DNA from 3 places in the Photobacterium sp. GB-1 genome. Region 1 is predicted to be linked to each of the others. Evidence: predicted binding sites of a transcription regulator. Region 1 holds the regulator's gene; each other region holds the start of a gene.
What was found. Region 1 encodes CRP, which controls carbon source genes, mostly activating them, when cyclic AMP is high. Its sites were predicted from a motif close to TGTGANNNNNNTCACA; they were not measured.
Positions count from the first base shown of each region.

Region 2: C9J45_RS09430 (CTP synthase) is a predicted target of CRP. The motif match lies at 2,713-2,728, and genes of this name have one in related genera.
Region 3: udp (uridine phosphorylase) is a predicted target of CRP. The motif match lies at 2,376-2,391, and genes of this name have one in related genera.

Region 1 is NZ_PYOB01000007.1:144,085-148,941, reverse strand. Features, by position in the region: gene C9J45_RS10315 (hydrolase) at 1-105, shown strand, start outside; gene C9J45_RS10310 (YheU family protein) at 166-381, shown strand; gene C9J45_RS10305 (phosphoribulokinase) at 563-1,432, shown strand; gene C9J45_RS10300 (OsmC family protein) at 1,502-1,906, opposite strand; gene crp (cAMP-activated global transcriptional regulator CRP) at 2,286-2,918, shown strand; gene C9J45_RS10290 (hypothetical protein) at 3,107-3,289, shown strand; gene C9J45_RS10285 (DUF1338 domain-containing protein) at 3,345-4,133, opposite strand; gene astD (succinylglutamate-semialdehyde dehydrogenase) at 4,178-4,857, opposite strand, start outside.
Region 2 is NZ_PYOB01000006.1:222,454-227,310, reverse strand. Features, by position in the region: gene eno (phosphopyruvate hydratase) at 1-911, opposite strand, end outside; gene C9J45_RS09430 (CTP synthase) at 992-2,632, opposite strand; gene mazG (nucleoside triphosphate pyrophosphohydrolase) at 2,850-3,662, opposite strand; gene C9J45_RS09420 (hypothetical protein) at 3,999-4,187, opposite strand; gene C9J45_RS09415 (hypothetical protein) at 4,333-4,641, opposite strand.
Region 3 is NZ_PYOB01000002.1:185,392-190,248, forward strand. Features, by position in the region: gene C9J45_RS03435 (hypothetical protein) at 1-559, opposite strand, end outside; gene C9J45_RS03440 (hypothetical protein) at 842-1,321, shown strand; gene udp (uridine phosphorylase) at 1,449-2,216, opposite strand; gene C9J45_RS03450 (zinc/cadmium/mercury/lead-transporting ATPase) at 2,612-4,857, opposite strand, start outside.

The DNA of each region.
Region 1 (4,857 bases):
GGTGGCCATGTTGGGTTCGTTAGTGGTTCTATTTTTAAACCGACGTTTTGGCTCGAACACAGCGTTCCAACATGGTTTAAAACCAAACTCACCACTCCTCAATAGGGCTAGTGATATTTTTATCATATACTGCGCGTATCAGTAACGCAGTCGACGAGACATAAAATGATCATTCCTTGGCAAGATATCGCCCCAGAAACACTGACTAACCTGATTGAACAATTTGTGCTACGTGAAGGCACTGATTACGGTGAAGTTGAAATGAGCTTAGAAAACAAAGTGAATTACGTGATGCAGCAACTGAAATCCGGTGATGCTGTGATTGTATTTTCTGAATTGCATGAATCTGTCGACATAAAATTACGCAATCAGTTGCAATAAGTTTTATTAATGTGAGTCGTGCCCAGAGAGTTACGACTCAAAACTTGCCTCCGCTAGCAGTTTCACTTTTCAATCCCGACATCCCTGTTAACTTGTAGTAGCATTGTTGCCCGATCAGGTAATTTTATTATTGCCTGCTTTCTCATTTATCTTTCGATAATCAACAACGACAAGGTTAGTCATGTCTGCAAAACATCCTATTATTGCAGTTACTGGTTCATCAGGAGCAGGAACCACGACGACTTCTGAAGCATTCCGAAAGATGTTCAATATGATGAACATTAATGCGGCATGGCTAGAAGGCGATAGCTTCCATCGCTATACCCGCCCTGAAATGGACACTGAGATCCGCAAAGCTAAAGAGCAAGGTCGACATATCAGCTATTTTGGCTCAGAAGCCAATGACTTTGCCCAATTAGAGCAATTTTTCAAACAATATGGTGAAGATGGCACTGGCCGCTTTCGCCGTTATCTACACACATTTGACGAAGCCGTACCCTACAACCAAATGCCCGGAACGTTTACTCCGTGGCAACAGTTAGCAGAAAACACTGATTTACTCTTTTATGAAGGCTTACATGGTGGGGTTGTCGATGGCGAGATCCATGTCGCACAGCATGTTGATCTTCTTATTGGCATGGTACCCATTGTTAACTTGGAGTGGATCCAAAAAATTGTTCGTGACACGAGAGATCGAGGGCACTCTCGCGAAGCGGTGATGGAGTCAATCGTTCGCTCCATGGACGATTACTTAAATTATTTAACTCCGCAATTTTCACGCACACATATCAACTTTCAACGTGTACCAACCGTTGATACCTCAAACCCGGTGAGTGCCAAAGGGATCCCAAGCTTAGATGAAAGCTTTGTTGTGATCCGATTTCGCGGTTTAAATAATGTCGATTTTCCGTATTTACTTTCCATGATCCAAGGCTCATTTATGTCACGTCATAACACGCTTGTCGTCCCTGGTGGAAAAATGAGTTTTGCAATGGAATTGATCATGCGCCCCCTTATCGAGAAACTGATTAATACAGGGAAAATCAGTTAAGTTTGCACAAACGAAAATAAATAGAAAAAAGGTTGGCACAAACACCAACCTTTTTCATCTCAATCATTATTAAGCAGTGATGATTTCATACGAATGAGTCAACTTAACCTTTTCACCAATCATCAAGCATACAGAGCAATATTTCTCTAAAGAATCAGCAATGGTGTTAGCCACTAAGGTTTCATTTAAATCAAAACCTGAAACAATAAAATGCAAATTGGCTGCGGTAAATAAACGTGGCGCTTGCTCTCGACGCTCAGCTGAAATAAGAACCTCACAACCCACAATATTTTGCGCTTGGGATTGTAAACCACTGACAACATCTACTGAGCTACACCCTCCCGCCGCCATTAATACCAATTCCATTGGACTTGGAGCTTTATCCCCTCCATTACCATCCATGACTACACTATGACCGGAGCTAGATTGACCTAAAAAAGTCATATCTTCTACCCATTTTACTCGGGACTGCATCGCTTAATCCTTATTCAAACGCCCAATAATTGTCTCTAGTCTTATTGATTAAATAATGAATGTAAATCCTAATTCTCCGCCTTAATAACAACTTTTTTCCTCTCTAAAAATCGTCGTAATAATCATTACTTATCGCACCACTTAAAATTATCTCGCCGCATTGTGATCCTGTGCACAGTTATCCATATGAAATGAACGAATCTACTAGATCAATATCAAGAAAAAGGCGCAGAAAAAGGATACACTCTAACTTATTCAAGTTAGCTTGCAGCCCAGCGGCTGAATGGATACCCTATCAGTAGGCAGTTTTTTTTCTCGTGATAAAAGTTAGAAAAGAAACCAATGCTGTTGGGCAACAAATGCAGAGGAAGTTAGTAATATGGTTCCAGGTAAACCGCAAACAGATCCAACTTTAGAGTGGTTTCTTTCCCATTGTCATATTCACAAGTACCCATCGAAAAGTACGCTGATCCACGCAGGTGAGAAAGCAGAAACGTTGTACTACATTGTGAAGGGTTCTGTTGCTGTACTAATCAAGGATGAAGAAGGTAAGGAAATGATCCTTTCTTACCTAAACCAAGGTGACTTTATTGGTGAGCTTGGCTTATTCGAAGAAGATCAAGAGCGTACTGCTTGGGTTCGTGCGAAAAGTCCTTGTGAAGTAGCAGAAATTTCATTCAAAAAATTCCGTCAGTTAATTCAGGTTAACCCTGATATTCTGATGCGCTTATCTGCTCAAATGGCAAGTCGCCTACAAGTGACAAGCCAGAAAGTAGGTGATTTGGCATTCTTAGACGTTACAGGTCGTATCACACAGACATTGCTAAATCTTGCAAAACAACCAGATGCAATGACGCACCCTGATGGCATGCAGATTAAGATCACTCGTCAAGAAATCGGTCAAATTGTTGGCTGTTCTCGTGAAACAGTGGGTCGTATTCTGAAAATGCTTGAAGAGCAGAACCTTATCTCTGCTCACGGTAAGACGATTGTTGTTTACGGTACGCGTTAATTTTTAACGTCTTTAACCGTACGAAAAAAGCCGCACACTGTTGCGGCTTTTTTATTTCTTATTGATTAATAATCCCCCCATAAATACCTTTAAAAAGTGTGTCATTAATGCCATTAATTAATTTGTATTGCTCAAATTAAATGCTAAATTCAAGCAATGAATGGACTTCATCTTTTTTTGGTTTTTATATGGATATTGAACGTTTTGCCCCGAATAGCTACACCACTGTACCTGGTGCTATCGCTCCTCAACCTACAACTATTGAGATGACAGGCTTTAGTGACCGTCGTTGTTATTTAGAACAGCAAACAGGTTTACGTCGCTGTCCTGTTGAAGACAGTGGTATTTGGGGATCGCCCCTCGATAATTAACAGATTTAAAAAAAAGCAGCCAATTGGCTGCTTTTTATTGCCTTGTTTACACTGTTCAAGAGTTATAAGTACTTTCAAAGATCTTATCTGCCGAAGCTTCTACAAACCCGGTATAAATCTCACCATCTGGCTGTAAATAACGTTTAGCAAACTCATAAAATCCGCCAGAGACCAACATCTCACCATCAGAAAACGTGACCATGACTTTATCAGCCATGGTTGCTGATTGCTCTAACATCACAGTAGGATCGCCTTTTACCGCACCTCCCGCCTGATTAATGTCAAAACCACTTGATTCGAGAAAATGGTTCACTTCAGAAATTTCATTAAATTGCTCAAGCTGATTAATATCAACAGTAAAATGATTAGCACCAAAACCATGCGCTGCCACCCACCCTGCATATTCACTTTCTGCATTTAAAAACTGATAACTATCACGGCTTAACTGCCATGGTTTACCTTGAGAAAGAAAAGCAGGATCAGCAAAATAAGCATCATCAACTTGATCGACAAGCTGACGTACTTCTGTTTGTAACTCTGTTGAACATAACCCTAATTGCAGTTCACTAATAAATACTTTAGGCGCAGAAGGATCGGGATGTTCAAAGTGCTCTGCATATAACTTTTTCGCTTTGAAATGATATCGACCTTTGGGTTTATAACCTACCGCAATAAATGGAGCCGCTAATCTTGCTAAACCACATTTAGGTAGTGCAAAGGTACGCAACGCAATATGATCATTTCTAAGTGACGCATCTTCGGTAAGTAATTGCCGAATATTCAGCGCTGAAGGGCATAATCGCTGAGTATAATCTTGCCATAACGCGGTAAATAATTGTTCCATGCTGCACAATCCTTACTGTAAGTAATACAGTGAACCTATTAGTCTCAGAGTGAAATACCCGGAGATAACTGCTCAGGTAAGCATGTTGCCTCACCTTCCATTGATGCCATTGGGTAAGCACAATAATCAGCAGCGTAGTAAGCACTTGGGCGTAAATTACCAGATGCTCCTGGGCCACCAAACGGTGCATCTCCACTCGCTCCCGTTAACTGGCGATTACGATTTACAACCCCCGCGCGAATATGATCAATAAAATATTGCCATTCACTATCATCGGTTGATACAAGCCCGGCTGATAAGCCATAACGGGTGTCGTTCGCAAGACACACGGCTTGAGCAAGATCTTGATAACGCACTACCTGCAATAATGGGCCAAAGTATTCTTCATCGGGTAAATTTTCGATATTCGTAACATCAACGATCCCAGGTGTAACCACCGCTCCCTGTCCGCGCTTTGCCTCTACCAATACTTCGCCACCAAGCGATACTAATTGTCGTTGAGTTTGCACAATATTGTCTGCGGCTTGGCGGGAGATTTGAGGCCCCATAAACGGTGCAGGCTCGGCAAATGGTCCATCGACCACAATCGCTTTGGTTGCTTCCACTAAAGCTGCCAACAACGCATCCCCTTCGCTACCCAAGGGTAAGTATAGTCGGCGAGCACAAGTACACCGTTGTCCTGCGCTGATAAAAGCAGATTGTAAAATGGTATAAACGGTAGCAT
Region 2 (4,857 bases), on a different contig from region 1:
TTGAAGCCAGCCCAATCTGATTCGTCTAGACCATCTTCGATAGAAACGATCGCTGGGAACTTCTCAGTTAGATCTTTAAGGAAGTAGTTGAACTCTTCTGAAGTGAATTGCTTACCTTCACCTTTAAGATCGTAGATGCCTTGCTCTTTGTTGTAGAACTCAGATGCAGCACAGTCCATTGCTAGAGTAATATCAGTACCTAGCTCGTAACCTGCAGCTTCAACAGCTTCTTTAATTGCTTTAAGAGCAGCTTCGTTTGACTCTAGGTTTGGTGCGAAACCACCTTCGTCACCTACCGCTGTGCTCATGCCCTTAGACTTAAGAACTTTAGCTAGGCTGTGGAATACTTCAGAACCCATACGTACAGCTTCACGAAGTGTCTTAGCACCTACTGGCTGAATCATGAACTCTTGAATATCAACAGTGTTATCTGCGTGCTCACCACCGTTGATGATGTTCATCATAGGTAGAGGCATAGAGAACTGACCAGCAGTACCGTTTAGCTCTGCAATGTGCTCGAATAAAGGCATGCCTTTAGATGCCGCAGCTGCTTTTGCGTTAGCTAGTGATACAGCTAGGATTGCGTTAGCACCGAAGTTTGATTTGTTTTCAGTACCGTCAAGGTCGATCATAACTTGGTCGATTGCAGCTTGGTCTTTTGCATCTTGGCCGATTAGTGCTTCAGCGATTGGACCATTTGCAGCAGCAACAGCTTTCAGAACGCCTTTGCCTAGGAAACGAGATTTATCACCATCACGAAGCTCTAGAGCTTCACGAGAACCAGTTGAAGCACCAGATGGCGCAGCAGCCATACCTACGAAACCACCTTCTAGGTGAACTTCAGCTTCAATTGTTGGGTTACCACGTGAGTCAATGATTTCACGAGCTAGAACTTTAACGATCTTAGACATTGTGTTTCCTCTTGCTTTATCTTCAAATTAAAAGCTAAAAAAATAGCTGTAGCCATAACAACTACAGCTATCAGTAATCCTTACTGGTTAAGCTCACCACGGTGGTATGCACCCGCCGCTTTTACAAAACCTTCAAACAATGGGTGCCCATCACGAGGTGTCGATGTGAACTCAGGGTGGAACTGTGCAGCTACGAACCAAGGGTGATTCGGAACTTCAATAATTTCAACAAGTTTCTTGTCAGCAGACAAACCAGATACTTTTAGACCTGCTTTTTCAAGCTTAGGTAGTAACGTGTTGTTTACTTCGTAACGGTGACGGTGACGCTCATGGATCGTTGGCTGACCGTATAACGTACGCGCTTTAGAACCATCTTGTAGATGACATAGCTGAGAGCCAAGGCGCATTGTACCGCCTAGATCTGATTTCTCAGTACGCTCTTCAACTTTACCTTCACTATCAATCCACTCAGTAATAAGACCAACGACTGGATATTTAGTTTCAGCATTAAATTCAGTTGAATGCGCATCAGACATTTTGGCTACATTTCGAGCAAACTCGATTAATGCTACCTGCATACCTAAACAAATACCTAGGTATGGAATATTATTTTCACGTGCGTATTGAGCAGTAAGGATCTTACCTTCAACACCACGGCTACCAAAACCACCTGGAACCAAGATTGCATCAAGGCCAGCCAGTACTTCTGTACCTTTTGACTCAACATCTTGAGAATCGATGTATTTGATTTTTACTGATAGACGATTTTTCAGGCCCGCGTGTTTAAGTGCTTCGTTAACTGACTTATATGCGTCTGGCAGTTCAATGTACTTACCAACCATACCAATAACGACTTCAGAGGTAGGGTTCGCTTCTTCATAAATAACTTGTTCCCACTCAGAAAGATCAGCTTCTGGTGCTGTAATACCAAAGCGCTTACACACTAAATCATCAAGACCTTGAGCCTTAATTAATTGTGGGATTTTGTAGATTGAATCTACATCTTTCATTGAGATAACAGCTTTTTCCTGCACGTTACAGAACAGGGCAATTTTTGCACGCTCATTGGCAGGGATCATACGATCAGAACGACACACTAAGATGTCTGGCTGAATACCAATAGAAAGAAGTTCTTTTACTGAGTGCTGAGTTGGCTTAGTTTTCACTTCGCCAGCCGCTGCTAGGTAAGGAACAAGTGTCAAGTGCATGAACATGGTGTTTTCACGACCTTGCTCTACGGCTAATTGACGAATAGCTTCCATAAATGGGAGTGATTCAATATCACCCACAGTACCGCCTACTTCAACGATTGCTACATCATGACCTTCAGCACCCGCTAACACGCGAGATTTGATTTCATTCGTGATATGAGGAATTACCTGAATCGTTGCACCTAAGTAATCACCACGACGCTCTTTGCGTAATACGTCTGCGTACACGCGACCAGCTGTAAAGTTATTACGCTTAGTCATCTTGGTACGAATGAAACGCTCGTAGTGACCTAAGTCTAGGTCAGTCTCTGCACCGTCTTCCGTAACGAATACTTCGCCGTGTTGAATTGGGCTCATTGTGCCTGGATCAACGTTGATGTAAGGGTCAAGCTTCATCATAGTCACGTTAAGACCACGTGCTTCTAAAATCGCTGCAAGTGATGCAGCAGCAATGCCTTTACCTAGAGAGGAAACTACTCCGCCCGTAACAAAAATGTAATTCGTAGTCATGTTTAACCTGGAAGATTGGTGTAGAGGATAAATGTATCTGGACGGGAAATTAGTATACCAGACACCATTTATCGCCACAACGTGAAAACTATCACACCGCCATTTGATTTTTTTTGCTTCACATCAAGTAAGCGTTATGAACTGAAATATCAAGCTTTAACAAGCAGAACAATACCATAATGGTATAATGCATTTAAAAATCATGCTGAATTTTTAATTACTGGTTTTTACTTTCTTTCTCTTTAACACGATTCCATGCTTCATCTAGCTCAGTTAATGAACACTGACTAATGATCTTTCCTTGTTCTAGCACACTTTCTTCCACTTGGCGAAAACGCTTTTCAAATTTTTTATTGGCTTTTTGTAATGCCATCTCTGGTTTTACTTTTAAATGACGACTTAAATTCACCACTGAAAATAGTAGATCACCGAGCTCTTCTTCTATTCGTTGTTGTTCTGGCACCGCTTGAATCACTTCGTCCATCACTTCATCAAGCTCTTCTTTTACCTTATCAACCACTGGTGCTAATTCATCCCAATCAAAACCAACATTCGCGCAGCGTTTTTGAATTTTATCAGCACGCATTAATGCCGGTAATGTGTTAGGAATATTGGCAAGCAAGCTCTCATCTTGCTCTTTAGCTGCGCGCTCTTTGGCTTTTTCGGCTTCCCAGTTTTGTTGAACGGCTGCTTCATCATCAAAATCAGCATCACTAAAAACATGGGGATGGCGACGGACCAGCTTTTCACTTATGCCTGCCACTACATCGTCAAATTCAAACAACCCTTGTTCTTTGGCCATCTGACTATAAAAAACAACTTGGAACAATAAATCACCTAATTCTTCTTTTACATCGTTCCAGTTTTTCTGCTCGATGGCATCAGCCACTTCATAGGCTTCTTCAAGGGTATAGGGAACGATTGAATCAAAGTTTTGTTTCAAATCCCACGGACAACCACGATGTGGGTCTCGCAACTGAGACATAATTGCTAATAATTGTTCCATTTGAGACGCCTGTTTATTATCCATACCACCAACTCTTTAAAATGGCGCTTTAAGCTTCTAACTTTAAAAGCGCCAAAACTTCGATAGTTAATACTAGAAAACTAATTTAGAAATTCATAGCAACGATCAATCATCGATGTTGATGTGACTCATGGCGATGGTGTCTACACCCTTGGTGATGTGAATCATGGTGTTGGCAATCAGAGTGATGAGAGCACGTGTGATTAGAAGAATCTACGCTATAAGACTCTGCTAACGCATAGTTTGGCAACAGAAATGACATTAACAATAACAGTACTATTGTAAGACTTTTTTCTCTAATCATGCTTAATACATTCGACTTCATAATACCCCCGTTAATTATTTAAACGTTACTTTATCTGCACCCACTTTCATTCCCTGCAGGCAAAGAATAAAAAACAGCAATTGTTTGATGTCATCACTAGGTACATTGATAAAATTATTATCAGGAATAAGAAACATTGAAATCAGTAATAAAACACTCGTAATACTATTTTTAGGTAATAATTTTAATAGTAAATTTTTCATAATAGTTCTCTTGCCGCTTTATTTATAAAGCAACATCATTAATTAATAACAACCATCACTCATCTATATAATTAAGATGGGATAATTAATTTGTGAAATTAACACTTACTTTGAATCCAATTTAGATCCAGAAATAAGCAAACTATTAGGCAATAGGAGGGCGATAAATTGATTTTATAACGGCAAGAACAAGCGACTCTTGAAGATATTCAATCGGTAACAGCTTACTGACACGAGTGATAATAAGCGGAGGAAAAGAGAGTAGATGAAATGGATTACTGCCAGTACGAGGCAGTACTCGACAACATGAGCACTGTGAACAATCATTACAACTATTCTCACATTGCAAACTACAGTGGTGAGATTGTTGAGTAGCCGTTTGCTGGTATTGCAGTTCGCTCTTAATATTACTTGCTAAATTAGCAACATTAGAGACTTGAACATTTTGACTCATATACGCAGCATTCACACTACTACTTAACAGTAATATTGCTATAAATAATGCATATAATATTTTATGTAATTGAGATAAATACATACAGAGTCTTTATTTTAAAGTTAATAGAATACTATCGGTCTATTATATATGAGTCAACATCAAGTCTTATTTTAGATCATTAAATTAATAAATTATTCCATTTTAAGATGTGCGCGTTAATAATTACTACTA
Region 3 (4,857 bases), on a different contig from region 1:
CGAAAAAATGCTCATCATTATTATGGTAAATATCTTGTGTACTTCGCTCAACGGCAATAACACAATGTTGCTGAATATCTATCTCACCTTTATTTAATAAACTGGATGGCTGATATTGACGATAATCAGCTAAACCGTAATAACGTCCCCAATTATCATCCATACAATTAACAATTAGCTTAGCGATATTCGAAACCATACGCTGAGTAACAACAACGTTATTATTAGCGACAGCATTTAAAAATAATGCACCATATATGATCCCATGACCTGAATGACATAATTGCTGCGCGTTAAGTGCTATAGCATTTACAACTTCACTATAATCGGTTGTTTCAGGGCTATTGGATAATGGATTCATTAAATGCTGATTATCATCGGTAAACTGCACTAACATTGCTTGTAAACTCTTTTTAGATACATTGTTGAGTGCTCCGCCATTAAGTAATGCATCACCTGCCAATAATGCCGCCCCCGTATGCCCTTGAAACCATGCGGTACTGTCAACTTCCACCACATTGGCTAACGCTAACATCCCTTTATCAATAAACTGTTCCATTGTTTTCTCCTTGCTTTAATTTCTGTAATTTCGTCACCAACGAGATTGATATAATGCAAGGATAAAACCTCAAGTTATATTGAGGTCAAACGAATATTTAATACTACCGAATCAATCCAGATAACACGATAAAAGCGAACGATTACAAGGTTACCTGAAATAACAAGTAGTTAAACAATCTAAATACTGTTCTGAAATTCATCGCATTAACATTATCTTACAGAAACCTACAACATCCCTTTAGAGAATAATGTATTGTCCACGAAACAATTTGGAGGATAAATGAAATTAAAATTTGCACCTGTATTATTTGGCTTATTTGCCAGTCTGTCTGCCCAGGCCTCAGAGCCACAAGCCTTTATTGGTGTCGGTATCAATGACGGTGTCAGTAGTATCAATAATCGTTGGGAATTTAATCCAAGTGTAAGGATCGGTGCTAACTTTAACGATTATCATAGACTATACAGCTACCTGGAATTTCAAAAGGATGCATACAATTTTGTCGCTTCTTATGATTACTTTATACCGCTAACTAATAGTAAGAATTGGCGTTTCTTTATTGGAGCCAGCTCAGGAATACAAATTGCAGAATCGAGCAAAGATGATCTTATTTTAGGCGCGCAAACAGGGATTAATTATCGAATCAATAAGAACTTTAATACTGAATTGGGGTACAGAGTTCATGATACAAGAAGTGTTTGGAAAGAGCGTAATATGTCGCAACTTGATACTGTTTATATTTCTCTAGACTTTGCCGTTTAATCTAAAAATAATTTACTGGTCATGTCATAACCCTTTTTATTTAAACCTTTTTATTCATGACCTTTTAGACAAATAAAAAGCCGCTCCTAAGAGCGGCTTTCTAATATAAACATTTAAGACTTAAATCTTATTCAGCCAGCATTTTACGTGCCGCTTCTACCACGATCTTAATTGATTTCGCTTCAGTTTCTTTTAGCGTTGCGTGATCAGGGATCTCTTTTTGTGTACGGTTAATAATAACACCTGCGACACAACCTGCACGTAAACCAGAGCTTGCACACATGGTTAATAACGTTGCTGACTCCATTTCAAAGTTAAGCACGCCCATTTCTTGCCACTCTTTCATTGAGCCTTGGAAACGACGAACTACGCGACCTGAGAATGTGTCGTAACGCTCTTGACCTGGGTAGAACGTATCACTTGATGCTGTTACACCCGTGTGTACTACAGCATGCTCATCATCACATGCTTGCTTCATTGCAGTTGCAACACCAAAATCAGCAACAGCTGGGAATTCCATTGGTGCGAAATGCAGACTTGCACCATCTAAACGTACTGAGCCTGTCGTTACAATCATATCGCCAGGGTTAATGTTAGGCTGAATTGCACCTGTAGTACCTACACGTAGGAAAGTTGTTACACCTAACTGTGCTAATTCTTCAACAGCAATAGAGGTTGATGGACCACCGATACCCGTTGAACACACAACCACTGATTTACCGTCTAATTTAGCGCGAAATACAGTGTACTCACGAGAGCTTGCTAAAAACTCAGGGTTATCCATTAAGTTTGCAATTTTCTCAACACGTGCTGGATCACCGGGAATAATCGCTAATTCTGCACCATTAAGATCAGCTTTATTAACACCTAAGTGGAAGACTTTATTATCAGACATAATGTTACCCTTTAATTTAAACAGCTCTGTTGTAGGTTCAGAGTGATTCTTATGAGTTATTACTATTTTAATCAATTTTTTGATAGAAAGAGTCAAACATACTGCAACATGCTCTATCAAAAACATGTGGTAACAATAACCAATGATTCAATTACTTTTAGTGAGCATGGTCACACCAATAAAAAGCAATTGAAAAATATGTTACATAAAAGTCTGATATTAATCACGCGAAAACGATATCTTATTGCCGGAATCACAAAAATTCGTTTTCTCGCGCATGTACTCTTTACTCTGTTTACCTGCCTTATAGCGAAAAAAAACGGCATGATAAACAATACATCATTGTTCGTATCATGCCGTTTAGACTAATCACTAATGCTCAGAGCGATTAGTTTTTACTTTTCGCTTTGCGGTTTAAAGCGTAATAAACGTAATGCATTCAGTGTTACTAACGCTGTTGCGCCACTGTCTGCAAGTACTGCAACCCAAAGCCCTGTAAAACCAAATAAGGTTGTAACAAGGAACACCGCTTTTAAACCTAATGCTAAGCTGATGTTTTGACGAATATTACTCAATGTCGCACGAGACAATTCAATCATCACTGGCAATTCTGAAACTCGGTTATGGGTAATTGCTGCATCGGCAGTTTCTAATGCTACATCTGTACCACCGCCCATCGCCACACCAATTGTTGCTGTTTTCATTGCTGGTGCATCGTTAATACCATCACCCACCATGGCAACAGAATGTAGCTCACTTAACTTGCGTACTTCTGTCACTTTATCTTCAGGTAATAGCCCTGCACGAAAATCAATATTAATTTCTTTAGCAATCGCAGCTGCTGCTCGTGGGTTATCACCCGTCAGCATCACTGAGTTCACGCCAATGCTTTTCAGCTTAGTGATCGCTTCTAAAGCATCACTGCGTAAATTATCACGCCATGCAACTAAACCCACCGCTTGCTGATTACGAACGGCAACCACCAGCGTTTTCCCTTCGCTTTCTAGATCTAACGCTTGCTGTTGCTGGTTATCCGTTAGCACAATGTGCTCTGGTAGGCGATCGGCAGCACATAACATAAAGTTATCGCCTTCGGTAACACCTTGAATACCGCGGCCTGCTAGTGCTTCACGATTTTCTGCTTCAACAACAGATAATGATTTTTCTCGAGCAAGGTTAACCACAGCCGTTGCTAGTGGGTGTAACGAACCGGATTCAACAGCGGCTGCTTGACGTAATAATTGTTCGGGATTGTTATCCCAGCTAATTAAATCCGTCACGACAGGTTTACCTTCCGTTAGCGTACCTGTTTTATCAAACGCGACAGTTTCAACATGACCAAGCTGTTCTAATGCTGCACCACCTTTGATTAATGCACCGCGACGCGCTGCTGCCGCTAAACCTGAAGTGATCGCTGCTGGCGTTGAAATAACAAGTGCACAAGGACAGGCAATAAGTAATAGCGCTAGACCTTTATAAATCCACTCATCCCATGATTGACCAAATACAAGCGGCGGAATAATGATAACAAGTGTTGCTAATAGCATCATTGCTGGAGTGTACCAGCGGCTGAATTTATCAATAAAACGTTCGAGCGGTGCTTTACGTGATTCTGCATCTTCAATGAGATGAAGAATACGGTCGATCGCATTTTCACCTTGCGCAGAGACAATCGTTAATCGAACAACTTTGTCTGATGCCATGCTACCAGCCATGACTTTCTGGCCCGGTGTTCTTTCAACAGGCACAGATTCCCCTGTTAGTGCGCTTTCATCAAAACTCGCAACCACATCTAAAACTTGACCGTCAGCAGGTAAACGCTCGCCGGGTACGACTTCAATCACATCACCGGGTTTTAACTCGCTTGCTGGAACTTTTTTCTTCTCGCCGTTTGGCAGCACAACATTGGCATCTTCAGGTACCAAGTCCATTAATGCTTTTACACCACTTCGTGCACGTGATGCGGCATACCCTTCTAATTGCTCACCAATTAAAAACAGTAAAATCACCATTGCCGCTTCTGCGGTTTCCCCTAAGTACAATGCACCAATAGCCGCAATACTCATTAGGGTTTCAATCGAGAATGGTGAACCTGATTTACCTAAGCTAATGGCTTTTTTCACAATCGGTACTAAGCCAACAATTGTGGTTAAAGTAAATGCCGCTAAACCCCATGAATGTGACACTTTATCAATTAAGAAAGAGGCAATCATCATTGCCGCAATCACAAGGACTTCTAAGTGTTCTTGAATAAATGATTTTTTTGGTAACGCTTCAGCCGCAGCAGCATTAGAAACTAAGGTAAAACCCGTTGCCTGTGCTTTATCTTCAATCTGTTTTTTTAATTTATTGTTATCAGCTTGCTGATTGGCTTGCATGTTGACGATGAGCTTTTCCGTCGCAAACATCACTTTTGCCGTTTCAACTTCAGCAAGACTTGAAATTGATTTTTCCAATTTAGCCGCGCAGCTTGGACAATCCATGCCAATCACTTTCCAGCTAAATGTTTGACCATGAGCCGATTGTGCTAAAGACGCTTCAATCGCTTGATCTTGTTCTTTTGATGAGGTTGACGTTGAACAACAACTTTTTACTGAAGATGAATGACTTGAGTCGTCATGTCCTGAATGCTGGTGCTCTG